Regions from separate parts of the Pantoea sp. YU22 genome, predicted to be linked through region 2. Evidence: predicted binding sites of a transcription regulator. Region 2 holds the regulator's gene; each other region holds the start of a gene.
The links. The regulator PurR, encoded in region 2, represses purine synthesis genes. The targets are predictions, from matches to a motif close to CANGCAAACGTTTGCNTG.
Positions count from the first base shown of each region.

Region 1: the regulator PurR is predicted to act here: its motif matches at 2,486-2,503, upstream of purL (phosphoribosylformylglycinamidine synthase).
Region 3: the regulator PurR is predicted to act here: its motif matches at 1,532-1,549, upstream of gcvT (glycine cleavage system aminomethyltransferase GcvT).
Region 4: the regulator PurR is predicted to act here: its motif matches at 1,744-1,761, upstream of purE (5-(carboxyamino)imidazole ribonucleotide mutase).

Region 1 covers NZ_RYDU01000005.1:188,287-192,163, reverse strand. Annotated here, with positions in the region: gene yfhb (phosphatidylglycerophosphatase C) at 1-261, shown strand, start outside; gene tadA (tRNA adenosine(34) deaminase TadA) at 333-830, shown strand; gene mltF (membrane-bound lytic murein transglycosylase MltF) at 865-2,322, opposite strand; gene purL (phosphoribosylformylglycinamidine synthase) at 2,588-3,877, shown strand, end outside.
Region 2 covers NZ_RYDU01000001.1:630,241-634,117, forward strand. Annotated here, with positions in the region: gene punC (purine nucleoside transporter PunC) at 1-422, opposite strand, end outside; gene punR (DNA-binding transcriptional activator PunR) at 545-1,450, shown strand; gene purR (HTH-type transcriptional repressor PurR) at 1,447-2,472, opposite strand; gene EKL29_RS03055 (YnhF family membrane protein) at 2,758-2,847, shown strand; gene EKL29_RS03060 (C40 family peptidase) at 2,897-3,700, opposite strand.
Region 3 covers NZ_RYDU01000010.1:71,300-75,176, forward strand. Annotated here, with positions in the region: gene ubiI (FAD-dependent 2-octaprenylphenol hydroxylase) at 1-1,164, shown strand, start outside; gene gcvT (glycine cleavage system aminomethyltransferase GcvT) at 1,607-2,701, shown strand; gene gcvH (glycine cleavage system protein GcvH) at 2,724-3,110, shown strand; gene gcvP (aminomethyl-transferring glycine dehydrogenase) at 3,194-3,877, shown strand, end outside.
Region 4 covers NZ_RYDU01000003.1:260,365-264,241, forward strand. Annotated here, with positions in the region: gene purK (5-(carboxyamino)imidazole ribonucleotide synthase) at 89-1,153, opposite strand; gene purE (5-(carboxyamino)imidazole ribonucleotide mutase) at 1,150-1,659, opposite strand; gene lpxH (UDP-2,3-diacylglucosamine diphosphatase) at 1,791-2,507, opposite strand; gene ppiB (peptidylprolyl isomerase B) at 2,507-3,001, opposite strand; gene cysS (cysteine--tRNA ligase) at 3,218-3,877, shown strand, end outside.

The DNA.
Region 1 (3,877 bases), on a different contig from region 2:
GTGGAGCAGGTCTACTACGATTCGGCGTTCCTGCCGCGCGTGAAGCTGATCGCCAGCCAGATGCAGCGTGGACTGGGCGGCCGCGTGCTCGCTATGCGCTGTCTCGGCCATGAGAAGGTGGTTCAGCTTGAGGAGCAGATCGGCACGCCGCTGCAGCTCTACAGCGGCTACAGCGACAGTAAGCAGGATAATCCGCTGCTCTTTTTCTGCCAGCATCGCTGGCGCGTAACGCCGCGCGGCGAACTTCAGCAGCTGGAGTAGGGTTTCATCTTCGAATCTGCGCGCGGGATCGCTATAATGCGCCGCTTTGCTGCTGCCGGGAGTGGGCCTGCGTGAATCAATCTCAAGACGAATACTGGATGCGCCATGCGCTGCGGCTGGCGCGCATGGCCTGGGAGCAGGGCGAGGTGCCGGTCGGCGCGGTGCTGGTGCAGGGCGATCGCGTTATCGGCGAAGGCTGGAACCGGCCCATCGGCCAGCACGATCCTACCGCGCATGCCGAAATTATGGCGCTGCGCCAGGGCGGCAAGGTGCTGGAAAATTATCGCCTGCTTGATACCACGCTCTACGTGACGCTGGAGCCCTGCGTGATGTGCGCCGGCGCGATGGTGCACAGCCGCATCGGGCGGCTGGTTTACGGCGCCAGCGATGAGAAGACCGGCGCGGCTGGCTCGCTTATGGATGTGCTCGGCCATCCCGGCATGAATCATCAGATCACGCTGCAGAGTGGCGTACTGGCGGATGAATGCGCGGCAATGCTGAGCGACTTTTTCCGCATGCGGCGCGAGCAGAAAAAAGCGCTGCGTCAGGCGCAGCGCGGAACGGAATGATGGTGCGCGACGCGTCTGAGCGAATACCCCAGTCTCAGTTCATCGCAATTTCCGGCTCGACCGCCGGATAACCGCTGCCCAGCTCCGCTTCCTGCGCGGAGCGCTGGGCAAGGCGTTTCTCCTGCTCCTGCAGATACCCCACCAGGCTCAGCTGATACTTACGGATATTTTCCACGTAGTTGTAGGCTTCCTGACCGCGCGCGTAGCCGTAAGTGGTCTGCGCGTAATAGCGCTTCTGGCTCAGCATCGGCAGCCGCAGCTTTACGTCCGCCCAGCTGTCGGCATTGCCGCCCTGTTTCGCGGTAAGTTTGCGCGCGTCCAGCATATGAGCATAACCCATGTTATACGCCGCCAGCGCGAACCAGATGCGCTCCTCCTCGGGAATGGTGTCGGGCACTTTTTCCATCATGCGTTGCAGATAGAGGCTGCCGCCGCGAATGCTCTGTTCGATATCGGTGCGATCCTCAACGTTCACGCTATCGGCGGTGTTGCGCGTCAGCATCATCATGCCGCGTACGCCAGTAGGGGAGGTCGCCAGCGGATTCCAGTGCGACTCCTGATAGGAGATTGCCGCCAGCAGTCGCCAGTCGATGCTGGCCGCATACTTCTCAAACAGCGGCTTGATCTCCGGCAGCGTCACGTCAATAGCGCGTAAAAAGGTGCGGGTATCAACGTAGTCGAAGGTGCCGACGTGGCCAAGATACTTCTCCTCCAGGCGCGCCATCGCCCCTTCTTCGCCCATAGAGTTGAAGAAGTCGAGCATGGCGGCATCCAGGCTGCTGTCGTCACTGTGTGGCACATACCAGGTGACCGGCTCCTCATCGGTGACGTCGAACGCCACCGCCAGCTGCGGATGGATGCGCTGCAGCAGGGCGATGGTAACGGAGTCGCCGATGGTGTAGTCGAGCTTGCCGTCGGCTACCGCTTCCAGCAGGGCTTTAGGCGCCTGGTCGGTGGAGATAACCCAGTTAAGATCGGGATACTGTTTATCGCGCGCCGCTTTCAGCGACGAAAGGTAGGCTGAGCCGGAAGCGACTCTGAGCTCGCCTTTCAAATCGCCGAGAATCTTCGGGCGCGGCTTATCGACGCGATAGACCAGCTGCTGGGACACGGAGTAGTAGCTCGGCCCGGTTTTGTAGCGCGTCAGCCTCTCATCGTTGTAAATCAGACCCGCCGCCAGCAAGTCCGCCTTGCCGTCGTCAAGATCGTCAAACAGATCGCTGAGGTTTGGACGCACCGTAACCTTGAGCTTAACGCCCAGGTAGTCGGCAAAACGTTTCGCCAGTTCATAATCCATACCGGCCGGAGCTTTATTAACGGTGTAGTAAGTCAACGGGGAATTGATGGTACTGATACGCAGCACTCCCCGTGATTTTATCTGGGAAATCGCATCCTGTCCGTTGCCGTACCACGGGACAGATGGCCACAAAGCCATCGCCAGCAGCAAGGTGACAAGACCGATAAACAGATAGTTTAATTTTAGGCGTTTCAAATAGTTGTCTCTCGCTGGCTCTAAGGCCTCTGTCTTTTAAAGGCAGTATTGATCTTTTTTAAACTCTCAGAGCGAGGGGCATTTTGCGCAACTCAGCAGCGCAGAGCAACTTATAAAGCAGGTTTTGCGCAAATTTCAGGCAATTCCGTGGTCAGAGAAATTATGCGCAAACGGTTTCGTCGGGCGGGGTGTTTCTCTATAATACCGCCCGTTTTCTGCTGTTGTGCCCCTTGAAGCGTCGCACGGCGCTCTGACGAGAGATTAAATGATGGAAATTCTGCGTGGTTCGCCCGCCCTGTCGGCATTTCGTGTAAACAAACTGCTGACCCGCTTTCAGGACGCTCACCTGCCGGTGAGTGACATTTACGCCGAGTACGTCCATTTTGCCGATGTCAGCGCACCGCTGAACGCTGATGAAAAAGCGCGCCTGCAGCGCCTGCTGAAATACGGTCCTTCTCTCGCCGAACATGCGCCACAAGGCCGTCTGCTGCTGGTCACGCCGCGTCCCGGCACTATTTCGCCCTGGTCTTCCAAAGCGACAGATATCGCGCACAACTGCGATCTGCCGCAGGTGCGACGCCTTGAGCGCGGTCTGGCTTTCTATGTGCAGGCGCCGCAGCTGACGGAAACGCAGTGGCAGGCGCTTCAGTCGCTGCTGCACGACCGCATGATGGAGACCGTCTACAGCGATTTTTCGCAGGCGGAGGCGCTGTTCGCCCATCATGAGCCGCAGCCGCTTAAGAGCGTAGACGTGCTGAATAACGGCCGCCAGGCGCTGGAAGAAGCTAACCGTACGCTGGGGCTGGCGCTGGCGGACGATGAAATCGACTACCTGCTGGAGGCTTTCCAGCGCCTCGGACGCAACCCGAACGACATCGAACTCTATATGTTCGCGCAGGCCAACTCTGAGCACTGCCGTCATAAAATCTTTAACGCCGACTGGATTATCGACGGCGAAAAACAGCCGAAGTCGCTGTTTAAAATGATTAAAAACACCTTTGAGACCACGCCGGATCATGTGCTGTCAGCCTATAAAGACAACGCAGCGGTTATGGAAGGCTCAGAGGTAGGGCGCTTCTTCGCCGACGCGCGCAAAGGCGAATATGAATACCATCAGGAAGCGGCGCATATCCTGATGAAGGTAGAAACCCATAACCACCCGACGGCGATCTCGCCGTGGCCAGGTGCAGCGACCGGCTCCGGCGGCGAAATCCGCGACGAAGGCGCCACCGGGCGCGGCGCGAAGCCGAAAGCCGGTCTGGTCGGTTTCTCCGTGTCGAACCTGCGTATTCCAGGCTTTGAGCAGCCTTGGGAAGAGGATTTCGGCAAGCCAGACCGCATCGTCAGCGCGCTGGACATCATGACCGAAGGCCCGCTGGGCGGCGCAGCGTTCAATAACGAATTTGGGCGTCCGGCGCTGAACGGCTATTTCCGCACCTATGAAGAGCAGGTCAACAGCCATAACGGCGTTGAGCTGCGCGGCTATCACAAGCCGATTATGCTGGCGGGCGGCATCGGCAATATCCGCGCCGACCACGTGCAGAAAGGTGAAATT
Region 2 (3,877 bases):
AGCGCAACCAGCGGCATAATGGTGGCGAATACCTTGTTGGCGCGGGCGCTGGGATAGCGATCTACTACCAGCGCCTGCCAGCTCACCGCTGCCGCGCACACGCCGATCGCCTGCAAAAAGCGCAGCGCCAGCATAAGCGCCACGTTTTCTACCCACAGCATACCGGCGCAGCCGAGCGCGAAAAGTGCCAGTCCCATCAGCAGGACAGGTTTGCGGCCGATGCGATCGGAAAGCGGTCCCCAGAAAAGCTGACCCACGGCGAAGCCCGCCAGAAAGAGACTCATACTGGCGCTGATGACGCCGGGCGACGTGGCGAAGCTAATCTGCATCGCGCCGAAAGCGGGAAGGTACATATCGGTCGCCAGAAAACCCAGCATGCTGAGCAGGGCGAGATAGGGCATAAATCCTTTTGATGACAGCATGGTTTTACTCATTCTCATATTCGTCAGGCAGGTTGAACGCGGCAAAGTGTAAAAGGGTGCGCCCGTCACTGTGAAACGTTAATATTTGCAGAATGCTGTGAAATATTTTGAAGGGAATAATTATGTGGTCTGAATATGCGCTTGAGGTGGTGGACGCCGTCGCGCGTACCGGCAGCTTCAGCGCCGCCGCTAAGGAACTGCATCGCGTGCCTTCTGCCGTCAGCTATACGGTGCGTCAGCTGGAAAGCTGGCTGGCGGTACCGCTCTTCGAGCGGCAGCACCGCGACGTGGCGCTGACCGCCGCGGGAGAACATTTCGTACGGGAAGGACGCGAAGTTATCAAAAAAATGCTCGCCACCCGCAGGCAGTGCCAGCAGCTGGCGAATGGCTGGCGCGGCCAGCTGAGCATAGCGGTTGATCGCATCGTGAAGCTGTCGCGCAGCCGCCAGCTGGTCACGGACTTCTATCGCCATTTCCCCGATATGGAGCTGCACATCAGCTATGAAGTTTTTAACGGCGTCTGGGATGCGCTGGCCGACGGGCGCGTAGACGTGGCGATCGGCGCGACCCAGGCGATTCCGGTCGGTGGACGCTTCTCTTTTCGCGATATGGGCGCGCTAAACTGGCGCTGCGTTGTGGCGCGCCAGCATCCGCTTACGCAACAGCCGCGACTCGACGACGACGCGCTGCGCGCCTGGCCGTCGCTGGTGCTGGAAGATACCTCGCGTGCGCTGCCGCGCCGCATGACCTGGACGCTCGATAATCAACGGCGTCTGGTGGTGCCGGACTGGCAGGCGGGGCTGGCGTGCGTACTGGATGGATTATGCGTGGCGATGATGCCGGGCCATCTGGCGCGTCCGTTGCTGGACAGAGGGGATCTGGCGGAGCTGACGCTGCCTGCGCCGTTCCCGGAAAGCCCCTGCTGCGTGAGCTGGTCGGAAGCGCACGCATCGCCGGCACTGAGCTGGCTGCTCAGCTATCTCGGCGATGCGCAAACGCTCAATCAGGAGTGGTTAAGCGAGGATTAACGGCGGTAGTCGCGGAAGGGACCGTCACCGACCGAGCGACGTTCAATCAGCGTCGGGTGCACTTCAATGGTCTGCGACTCTTCGCGTTTGCTGGTGATGCGATCCAGCAGCATCTCCAGCGCCTTCTCGCCCAGCTGGGCTTTAGGCTGATGGACGGTAGTCAGGGCTGGCGTGAAGTAGCGCGCGTTGCGCACATTATCATAGCCGATCACTGAAATATCCTGCGGCACGCGCAGGCCCATCTCGTCGGCGGCGCAGATCGCCCCCATCGCCATAATATCGCCGCCGCAGAAGATCGCCGTTGGGCGCTGCTTCTGCTGCAGGATCTGTTGCATCGCCTGATAGCCCGATTCTGGCTCAAAATCGCCCTGCACAATCCACTCGGAACGCACCGCGATGCCTGCTTCCTGAAGCGCTTTTAAAAAGCCTGCATGACGGCCGCCGCCGGTGTTGCGCTCCAGCTGACCCGGTATGGCGCCGATGTCGCGATGGCCGCGTTCAATCAGGTAGCGCCCCGCCAGATAGCCGCCCTGGAAGGCGTTATCGAGCACGGTATCGGTAAAGTCTGCGCGCGATTCGCCCCAGTCCATCACGACCATCGGGATATTGCGATTCTCTTCCAGCATCTTCAGCAGATCGTCCGGGTACTCGGAACACATTACCAGCAGTCCATCGACGCGCTTCTGCGCCATCATCGACAGGTAAGCGCGCTGCTTCTGCAGATCGTTGTGGGCGTTGCCGAGAATCAGGGTATAGCCGCGCTCAAAGCAGTGGTGCTCCACCGCTTCGATAATTTCCGCAAAATAGGGCGCCTCGCTGGAAGTGGCAAGCAACCCCAGCGTCTTGGTGTGATTTACCTTCAGGCTTCGCGCCACGGCGCTGGGCGAGTAGTGCAGCTCCTGAATCGCCTGCCAGACGGCGTTGCGCGTCTCTTCCGCAACGAAGCGCGTTTTATTGATAACGTGAGAAACGGTGGTGGTGGAGACACCCGCGCGCTTCGCGACATCTTTGATTGTTGCCATTAAAAAGAGACTCCAGAACTCATCAATAACTCGCTGATAAGCATAATGTTAAACGTTTGCGTCCGCTAAGAGACTTTTCTGTTAATTCGCTACAGTTTTTGTCGGTGAAATATTCACTGGGCGGGACAAAACAGAGGCTGTTGCGTGCGAACGGAACCGGTGTTGCGTCAGTTGCGCAACAAAGCCGGAGATTCTAACAAGGCTTGCAGGATAAAACGAGATTTTTACCGGCAACTATGGGAAAATCCCTTAAGACCCTGTTAATTGTGTGGATAAGGAAAAGTGATGAGCACTGATTTGAAAATGGCACTGATGACGACCTGTGCCGCGCTGCTGATGATCGTAGCGTTTAGCTTTACCGCCGTGATGCACTGATACGCAGCGATAAAAAAACCGGGGAGGCCCCCGGTTTTTCTTTTCTGTCTTAGCGTATGGTTTTCGGCGTCATCATTCGGCGCGCGCCGATGTAGTGACGCTGCCAGTAATCTTCCGACAGACCGCTGATCTGGATATCTTTTCCGGTGCGCGGCGACTGAATAAATTTGCCGTTGCCGAGATAAACGCCAACGTGATCGGCCGTACCGCGACCGTTAATACGGAAAAACACCAGGTCGCCTTTCTCCAGCGATTCGCGCTTCACCGGCGCGGCGTCGCGCAGGTGGTACATTTCATTGGCGGTGCGCGGAATTCTGAATTTCACTAAATCCTTATAGGCGTACCAGACCAGGCCGCTGCAGTCGAAACCGGTATGCGGAGAGGTGCCGCCCCACTGATAGGGTTTGCCCAGCTGTCCCATCAGCTTGGTCATCGCGGTTTCGCGCGCTTTCTGGTAACGCAGGCGATGAGACTTGCTCATTTTGATGGTGGTGCCGTCATCGGCGTCCAGCAGCTGCAGCTTAGCGGTTTTGGCCGTACCCAGCTCGCGCTGATGGCCATAACGTTTACGGGAAGATTTAAGGGATTTTTTCTGTTCGCCAGCGGAATGAGAAAGTGAAGCCGTTTCGATTTTCTTCTGTTTTTTCAGTTTAATTTTTTGCGTAGCAGAAGAAGGGCGCGATTTTTTCGAGCTGCTTTTAACCGGCCGCCGTTTGCGTCGCTCATCTTCGCGCGCGCTTTTTTTCTCCGCCTTGTGCAGGCTGGCGTTAACCGGCGTTTGCGGCGAAGCTGAAGCGATGTTCAGAAACAGCTGCGCGAAAGCTAATATGAAAAGCGTAATCAGTAATCGCATAGTCCGGTTACAGGGTTAGCGGTTACGACGACAGGCCGTAACGAGGTTAGAAAAATCTGATCGAGGATCAGCGCCGGGGCCATTCTAAGCCAGGTTTTTTTCAAAAGTTAAGCCATTTTTCTATTAAACTGTTACAGGGTTGCAACTGACTCATAAATGAGCGATTTCAGAAGCTTA
Region 3 (3,877 bases), on a different contig from region 2:
GTAGGACTGGCGGTCGCCTGCGGTTTGCAGGGCAGCGGGCTGCGCGTCGCCGTGCTGGAAAAAACGGCGGAGCCGCAGTTCGACGCCAGCGCTGCGCCGTCGATTCGCGTATCGGCCATCAACGCCGCCAGCGAGCGGCTGCTGCAGAAGCTGGATGTCTGGTCCGATATTCTGGCGCGGCGCGCCAGCGCTTATCACGGCATGGAAGTGTGGGATCGCGACAGCTTCGGCGCCATCAGCTTTGATGACGAGCAGCAGGGGCTGACGCATCTGGGGCATATTATCGAAAACCCGGCGATTCACAGCGCCCTCTGGCAGCGCGCCAGCCGCTGCAGCGACGTTACGCTGATGGCACCTTCGCAGCTGCAGCAGTTGGCGTTCGGCGAAAATGAAGCCTTTATTACGCTGCAGGACGGCACGATGCTGACCGCGCGCCTGCTGATTGCCGCAGATGGCGCTAACTCCTGGCTGCGTAACAAAGCGGATATTCCCTTAACCTTCTGGGATTACGATCACCACGCGCTGGTGGCGAATATTCGTACCGATCTGCCGCATGACGCGGTGGCGCGCCAGGTGTTTCACGGCGACGGCATTCTGGCGTTTCTGCCGATGCAGGATCCGCACCTCAGCTCAATCGTCTGGTCGCTGTCGCCGCAGGAGGCGAGTCGGCTGGAGAGCATGCCGCAGGCGCTGTTTAACCAGCAGCTCGCGGTGGCGTTCGATATGCGCCTCGGCCTGTGTCACCTGCAGAGCGAACGCAAATCTTTCCCGCTGATGGCGCGCTACGCCCGCAATTTTGCGGCGCACCGTCTGGCGCTGGTCGGCGACGCCGCGCATACCATACATCCGCTGGCGGGGCAGGGCGTGAATCTCGGCTTTATGGACGCGGCGGAGCTGATCGGCGAAATCCGCCGCCTGCATCAGCAGGGCAAAGATATCGGTCAGCACCTCTATCTGCGCCGCTATGAGCGCAGCCGCAAGCACAGCGCGGCGCTGATGCTGGCGGGCATGCAGGGGTTCCGCGAGCTTTTCGCCGGCACCCATCCGGCGAAAAAGCTGCTGCGCGATCTGGGGCTGAAGCTGGCGGATACGCTGCCAGGCGTCAAGCCGGTTATGCTGCGTCAGGCGATGGGGCTGCACGATATGCCCGCCTGGCTGCGTTAGCGTCGGTCGTTTCCGTTATGAGCCAGCCTTGCGCTGGCTTTTTTACGCCTGTCGTTCAGGGATGCACCAAAAAAGAGCGGCGCTGCACCCGCAGCGTGCCTCGTTTGATTTATTCTAATTTCACCCCCTTGTTCGCATTAGTTTTATTTATTCCTGAGCACGGGCTTTAAAGCGCGTTGTTAACATTCTGCGCGACACAGCTGATTATCTTGCTATCTCGCACGGCGTTTCGCTTCTTTCCTGCGAGGAAAATCACAAAACCACAGTTAATTATGCTGCTGGCTTTGCGTGCCCCTTTAAAGACATGCTTCAATTCGCCTCTGTACAGCTTATGGTTAAATCGTCTTTTCAATGATAACGTCAGGGAAAAGAGAACGTTTGCGCCGGGCGATTTGCAGGCTGACGCCCGCCCGAAACTTACCCGCTTCGCGACAGGATAGTTATGACTCAGCAAACCCCGTTATTTGAACAGCATCAGGCCTGCGGCGCCCGCATGGTCGACTTCCACGGCTGGATGATGCCGCTGCATTACGGCTCGCAGATGGACGAGCATCATGCCGTACGTCAGGACGCCGGTATGTTCGACGTTTCACATATGACTATCGTCGATCTGCACGGCGCGCAGACGCGCGACTTCCTGCGCCATCTGCTGGCGAACGATGTCGCCAGGCTGACGCAGCCCGGCAAAGCGCTTTATACCGGCATGCTGAATGCCTCCGGTGGCGTCATTGATGATTTGATTGTTTACTTTATGACCGAAGACTTTTTCCGTCTCGTCGTTAACTCGGCGACGCGAGAGAAAGATCTGGCGTGGATCGGCAAACATGCCCAGGCCTATGGCGTCGCGCTGACGGAGCGTGATGACCTGGCGCTTATCGCCGTGCAGGGCCCGCAGGCGCAGCAGAAAGCGCAGACCCTGTTCAGCGCGGAGCAGCGCGAAGCGGTAACCGGCATGAAACCCTTTTTCGGCGTACAGTCGGGTGAGCTCTTTATCGCCACGACCGGCTATACCGGCGAAGCGGGCTATGAAATTGCACTGCCCGCGACCATGGCGGCGGATTTCTGGCAGCGTCTGCTTGCGGCGGGTGTTAAGCCTGCAGGGCTGGGCGCGCGCGACACGCTGCGTCTGGAAGCGGGCATGAACCTCTACGGGCAGGAGATGGACGAAGGCGTTTCGCCGCTGGCAGCCAATATGGGCTGGACGATTTGCTGGGAGCCTGCCGATCGCGACTTTATCGGACGCGAGGCGCTGGAGATGCAGCGCGAAAAGGGCACAGAAAAACTGGTTGGCCTGATCATGACGGAAAAAGGGGTGCTGCGTAGCGGTCAGCCGGTACGCTTCACTGACGCGCAGGGGCAATCGCAGCAGGGCGTTATCACCAGCGGCTCCTTCTCGCCGACGCTCGGCTACAGTATTGCGCTGGCGCGCGTGCCGGCAGGTATCGGCGAGCACGCTATCGTTGAGATCCGTCAGCGCGAGATGCCGGTAAAAGTAACCAAACCTGTTTTTGTACGCGGCGGCAAGCCGGTTCAGTAATCTATTTTCAGGAGAAAGGGCGATGAGCAATGTGCCAAATGAATTGAAGTACCGCGACAGTCATGAGTGGGTGCGTAAAGAAGCGGACGGCACCTTTACCGTCGGCATTACCGAGCACGCTCAGGAGCTGTTAGGCGATATGGTCTTTGTCGATCTGCCAGAGGTCGGCAACACCTACTCCGCTGGGGACGAGTGCGCCGTCGCGGAGTCAGTCAAAGCCGCGTCCGATATTTATGCGCCCGTTAGCGGCGAAATCGTGGCCGTAAACGACGAGCTGGGCGATGCGCCGGAGCTGGTCAACAGCGAGCCCTATGCAGCCGGTTGGCTGTTCAGAATCAAACCCAGCGACGAATCTGAACTCGATTCGCTGCTGGATGCGGACGCCTATAAAGCCTCCATCGACGAATAAGCAACACGGCGGCCAGCCCGCTCTGGCCGCTTTTAACGACCTTGCTTTCTCTGTATTCCAGCCCGATTCAGGATTGACTGCTAATGACCCAGACTTTGAGCCAGCTCGAACACAACGGCGCCTTCATTGAACGCCATATCGGTCCCTCGCCGGAACAACAGGCTTTGATGCTGGAGGCGATCGGCGCCAGCTCGCTGGACGCGCTAATCGGCGCGATTGTGCCTGCCGACATTCAGCTGCCCGGTCCACCCGCCGTCGGCGACGCGGCGACCGAGCAGCAGGCGCTGGCCGAGCTTAAGGCGATCGCCGGTCAGAATCAGCGCTACAAATCCTGGATCGGCATGGGTTACAGCGCGGTCGTGACGCCGCCGGTGATCCTGCGCAATATGCTGGAAAATCCGGGCTGGTACACCGCCTATACACCTTACCAGCCAGAAGTGTCGCAGGGCCGACTTGAAGCGCTGCTTAACTTTCAACAGGTGACGCTCGATCTTACCGGTCTGGATGTCGCCTCCGCTTCGCTGCTCGATGAAGCCACGGCGGCGGCAGAAGCGATGGCGATGGCGAAGCGCGTCAGCAAACTTAAAAACGCCGGTAAATTCTTTATCGCGGAAGATATCCATCCGCAGACGCTCGACGTGGTGCGCACCCGCGCGGAGACCTTCGGCTTCGAGCTGATTATCGACCGCGCCGAGAAAGCGCTGGAGCATGACCAGCTGTTCGGCGTGCTGCTGCAACAGGTCGGCACCACCGGCGAAGCGCACGAC
Region 4 (3,877 bases), on a different contig from region 2:
GGCTGGCAGGGCTTTTTGCCTCTTTGCGAGCGGACAATATTGCCCACGTGGGCAGCCCACTCACAGCCTCAGCGGGACAGGCCCACCGTCAGAACTTTTCCACCGCCCAGGCGATGCCGCTGGCGTACTCCGGCGGCAGCATTGGCACCAGCGCCTTTAGCGCCGCCGTCAGCCGCGCGCTGTCGCTGTCGGTCAGGTTCAGATGGCCAACTTTGCGGCCCGGACGCACCTCTTTGTCATACCAGTGCAGATGCACCAGCGGCTGCTGCAGCCAGTCGCGGTTTAACGCCGTGCCGATGAGATTCACCATTACTGACGGCGCGAACACCACCGGCTGCGGCAGCGCCAGACCCAGCACGGCGCGCAGATGCAGCTCGAACTGGCTGATGGAGGCGCCGTTTTGCGTCCAGTGCCCGCTGTTGTGCACGCGCGGCGCCAGCTCGTTGATCAGCAGGCCTTCCGGCGTGACGAAGCACTCCATCGCCATCACGCCGACATAGTTCAGCTCATGCATAATCGCGCTGAGCATCGCTTCGGCCTGCGTCTGTTGCGTGGGGTCTGCCTGCGGGAAGGCGACGCTGGTGCGCAGAATGCCCTCCTGATGCAGGTTGTGGGTCAACGGGTAAAATACCGTGCGACCATCCTGACCGCGCGCGCCGACCAGCGACACCTCGCCTGAAAAATGGATGCCTTGCTCGACGATGCACTCGCCGTAGCACTCGTCCGGCAGCGCCTCGGTTTCATCTGCGCGCAAACGCCACTGACCACGTCCGTCATAGCCGCCGGTGCGGCGCTTAACGATCGCCAGCTCGCCCAGCGAGGCGAATACCTGCGGCCACTCGCTCTTCTCCGCCAGCAGCTGCCAGGGCGCGGTAGCGAGGTTAAGCTGGTCGAGCAGCTGTTTTTGCGTCAGACGATCCGCCAGGCGCGGAAAAATATCGCGGTTCACAAAGGCGGGGTGGTCCGCCAGCTCCCGCGTCAGCGCGGTTTCCGGCCAGCGCTCGATTTCGGCGGTGATCACGCTCTGCGCAATCGGCAGCGCGTCAGGTTCGGCGTCAAGACCGACCGGATAGACGGCGATGCCCAGCGGCTCGCCCGCCTGGCGCAGCATGCGGCCCAGCTGGCCGTTGCCCAGTACGCAAACTGGCTTCATGCGTCCTCCCGCGGGTCCGGGTTATTCAGCACCTCATCGGTCTGCGCCTGGCGCCATTCGCCGAGCCGCGCAGCCAGCGCCGCATCGTGAAGCGCCAGAATCTGCGCCGCCAGCAGACCGGCGTTAGCTGCGCCCGCTTTGCCGATGGCTAAGGTGCCGACCGGAATGCCGCGCGGCATCTGGACGATAGAGTAGAGGCTGTCGATGCCGCTCAGCGCCGCGCTCTGCACCGGCACGCCCAGCACCGGCACCAGCGTTTTCGCCGCCAGCATGCCCGGCAGATGCGCCGCGCCGCCCGCGCCCGCGATAATCACCTGAAAGCCGTTATCGGCGGCGGTTTCGGCGAAGCTGAACAGTTTGTCCGGCGTGCGGTGCGCGGAGACCACTTCAACGTGGAAGGGCACGTCCAGGCTGGTGAGGATTTCCGCAGCGAACTGCATGGTGGACCAGTCACTTCTGGAGCCCATTACAATAGCAATGCGGGCCGGGGCGGCGTTGGATGACATGCGGTCAACTCCTGTGAATAAACAAACGAACCTGGCCGGTCGGGCAGGTAAAGAAGGGCACAGAGAATAGCATGAGAAAGGCGCAAGGAAAACGGTTGCGTCGCCGTGATTCCGGCACGTTTCGCGGCGTTTTAAAAGTCGAATTCGATAAGGCGAATGCCGCTGGCGTCGAGCTGGATCATCGAGCCGCGCTCATGCCATGCGCCTAATACGGCACGTTCGGCAGGCGCGCCCTCTAAAACGAAGCGGTGGATTGCCGGACGATGGGTATGACCGTGGATCATAATGCTCACCTGCTGGCGCAGCATCGTCTCTTCAACCGCCCCGGCGTTGACGTCCATAATGGCGAGAGATTTATGCTGGTTTGCCTGTTTGCTGCCGTCGCGCATGCGTGCGGCGATGCGCTGGCGAATAAACAGGGGCAGGGCGAGAAAAAGACGTTGCAGCCAGCGCTGATGCACTTTGGCGCGAAAACGCTGATAGCCTGCGTCGTCGGTACAGAGGGTATCGCCGTGCAGGATCAGCACGCGATGGCCGTAGCACTCCAGCACCTGTTCTTCCGGCAGAAGCGTCATGCCGCTGGCGCGGCCGTAAGCCTTGCCGAGCAGAAAGTCACGGTTGCCATGGATAAAGTAGACCGGTACCGGCAGCGCGCGCAGCGCGTCGGCGACCTGCTGGTGCAGCGGGTCAGGATCGTCATCGCCAATCCAGGCTTCAAAGAGATCGCCAAGGATATAGAGCGCGTCGCAGCGCGGCGCTTCACGCGCCAGAAAACGCAGAAAACCGGCGGTGATCGCCGGTTCTTCCTGACACAGATGCAAATCTGCGATAAACAGGGTGCGCGACATTACTCGCTGACGGTTACTTTCTGGATGACAACGTCATCTTTCGGTACGTCCTGGTGCATGCCGCTACGGCCGGTAGAGACCGCTTTGATTTTGTCGACTACGTCCATACCTTCTACGACTTCAGCAAACACGCAGTAGCCCCAGCCCTGCAGGCTTTCGTCACGGAAGTTCAGGAAGTCGTTGTCGGCTACGTTGATAAAGAACTGCGCAGTAGCGGAGTGCGGAGCGGAAGTACGCGCCATCGCCAGGGTGCCGCGGGTATTCTTCAGGCCGTTGTTCGCTTCGTTGCGAATTTCAGCTTTGGTGTCTTTCTGCTTCATGCCCGGCTCGAAACCGCCGCCCTGGATCATAAAACCATTGATAACACGGTGGAAAATGGTGTTGTCATAAAAACCTTCACGGCAGTATTCGAGGAAGTTTTGCACGGTAGCAGGCGCTTTATCGTCGAAGGTTTTAATTACGATGTCGCCGTGGTTGGTCTGGAAGGTAACCATCATTCTCGTCCTGTAAAGGTTGTCGTCAGTCGTCTGGCCGCCAAAAGCGCGCTGGCCATTTTAGTCGACGCTTCTTATATCATAAATTCCAATGGCGCGTCAGCACGCCCGCGGCGCTGTTGGCACGCTGCCGTCGCGCAAGCGCGAAAAATACGGCACAATAACTGAATAACCTGATAAAAGTGTTTACCGCACTCGTCTAAACGGAACTGTTCAATGCTAAAGATTTATAACACCCTGAGTCGACAAAAAGAGGAATTTAAACCTATTCATGCTGGCGAAATCGGCATGTACGTGTGCGGTATCACGGTGTACGACCTCTGTCATATTGGCCATGGCCGCACTTTCGTGGCCTTCGACGTGGTGTCCCGCTACCTGCGCTACAGCGGCTATCGTCTGAACTACGTGCGCAACATTACCGATATCGATGACAAGATCATCAAGCGCGCCAATGAGAACGGCGAGAGCATCGAGACCCTGACCAACCGCATGATTGGCGAGATGCATAAAGATTTCGCCGCGCTTGGCATTCTGCCGCCGGATCTGGAGCCGCGCGCCACGCGCCATATTCCTGAGATTATCGAGCTGGTAGAGCGTTTGATCGCACGCGGCCACGCCTATGTCGCCGACAATGGCGACGTGATGTTCGACGTGCCAAGTGACGCCAGCTACGGCGTGCTGTCGCGTCAGGATCTGGAGCAGCTGCAGGCTGGCGCGCGCGTGGAAGTGGCCGAAGTGAAGCGCAACCCGATGGATTTCGTGCTGTGGAAAATGTCGAAAGCGGACGAGCCCGCCTGGCCTTCGCCATGGGGTAACGGCCGTCCGGGCTGGCATATTGAGTGCTCGGCGATGAACTGCAAACAGCTTGGCGCGCAC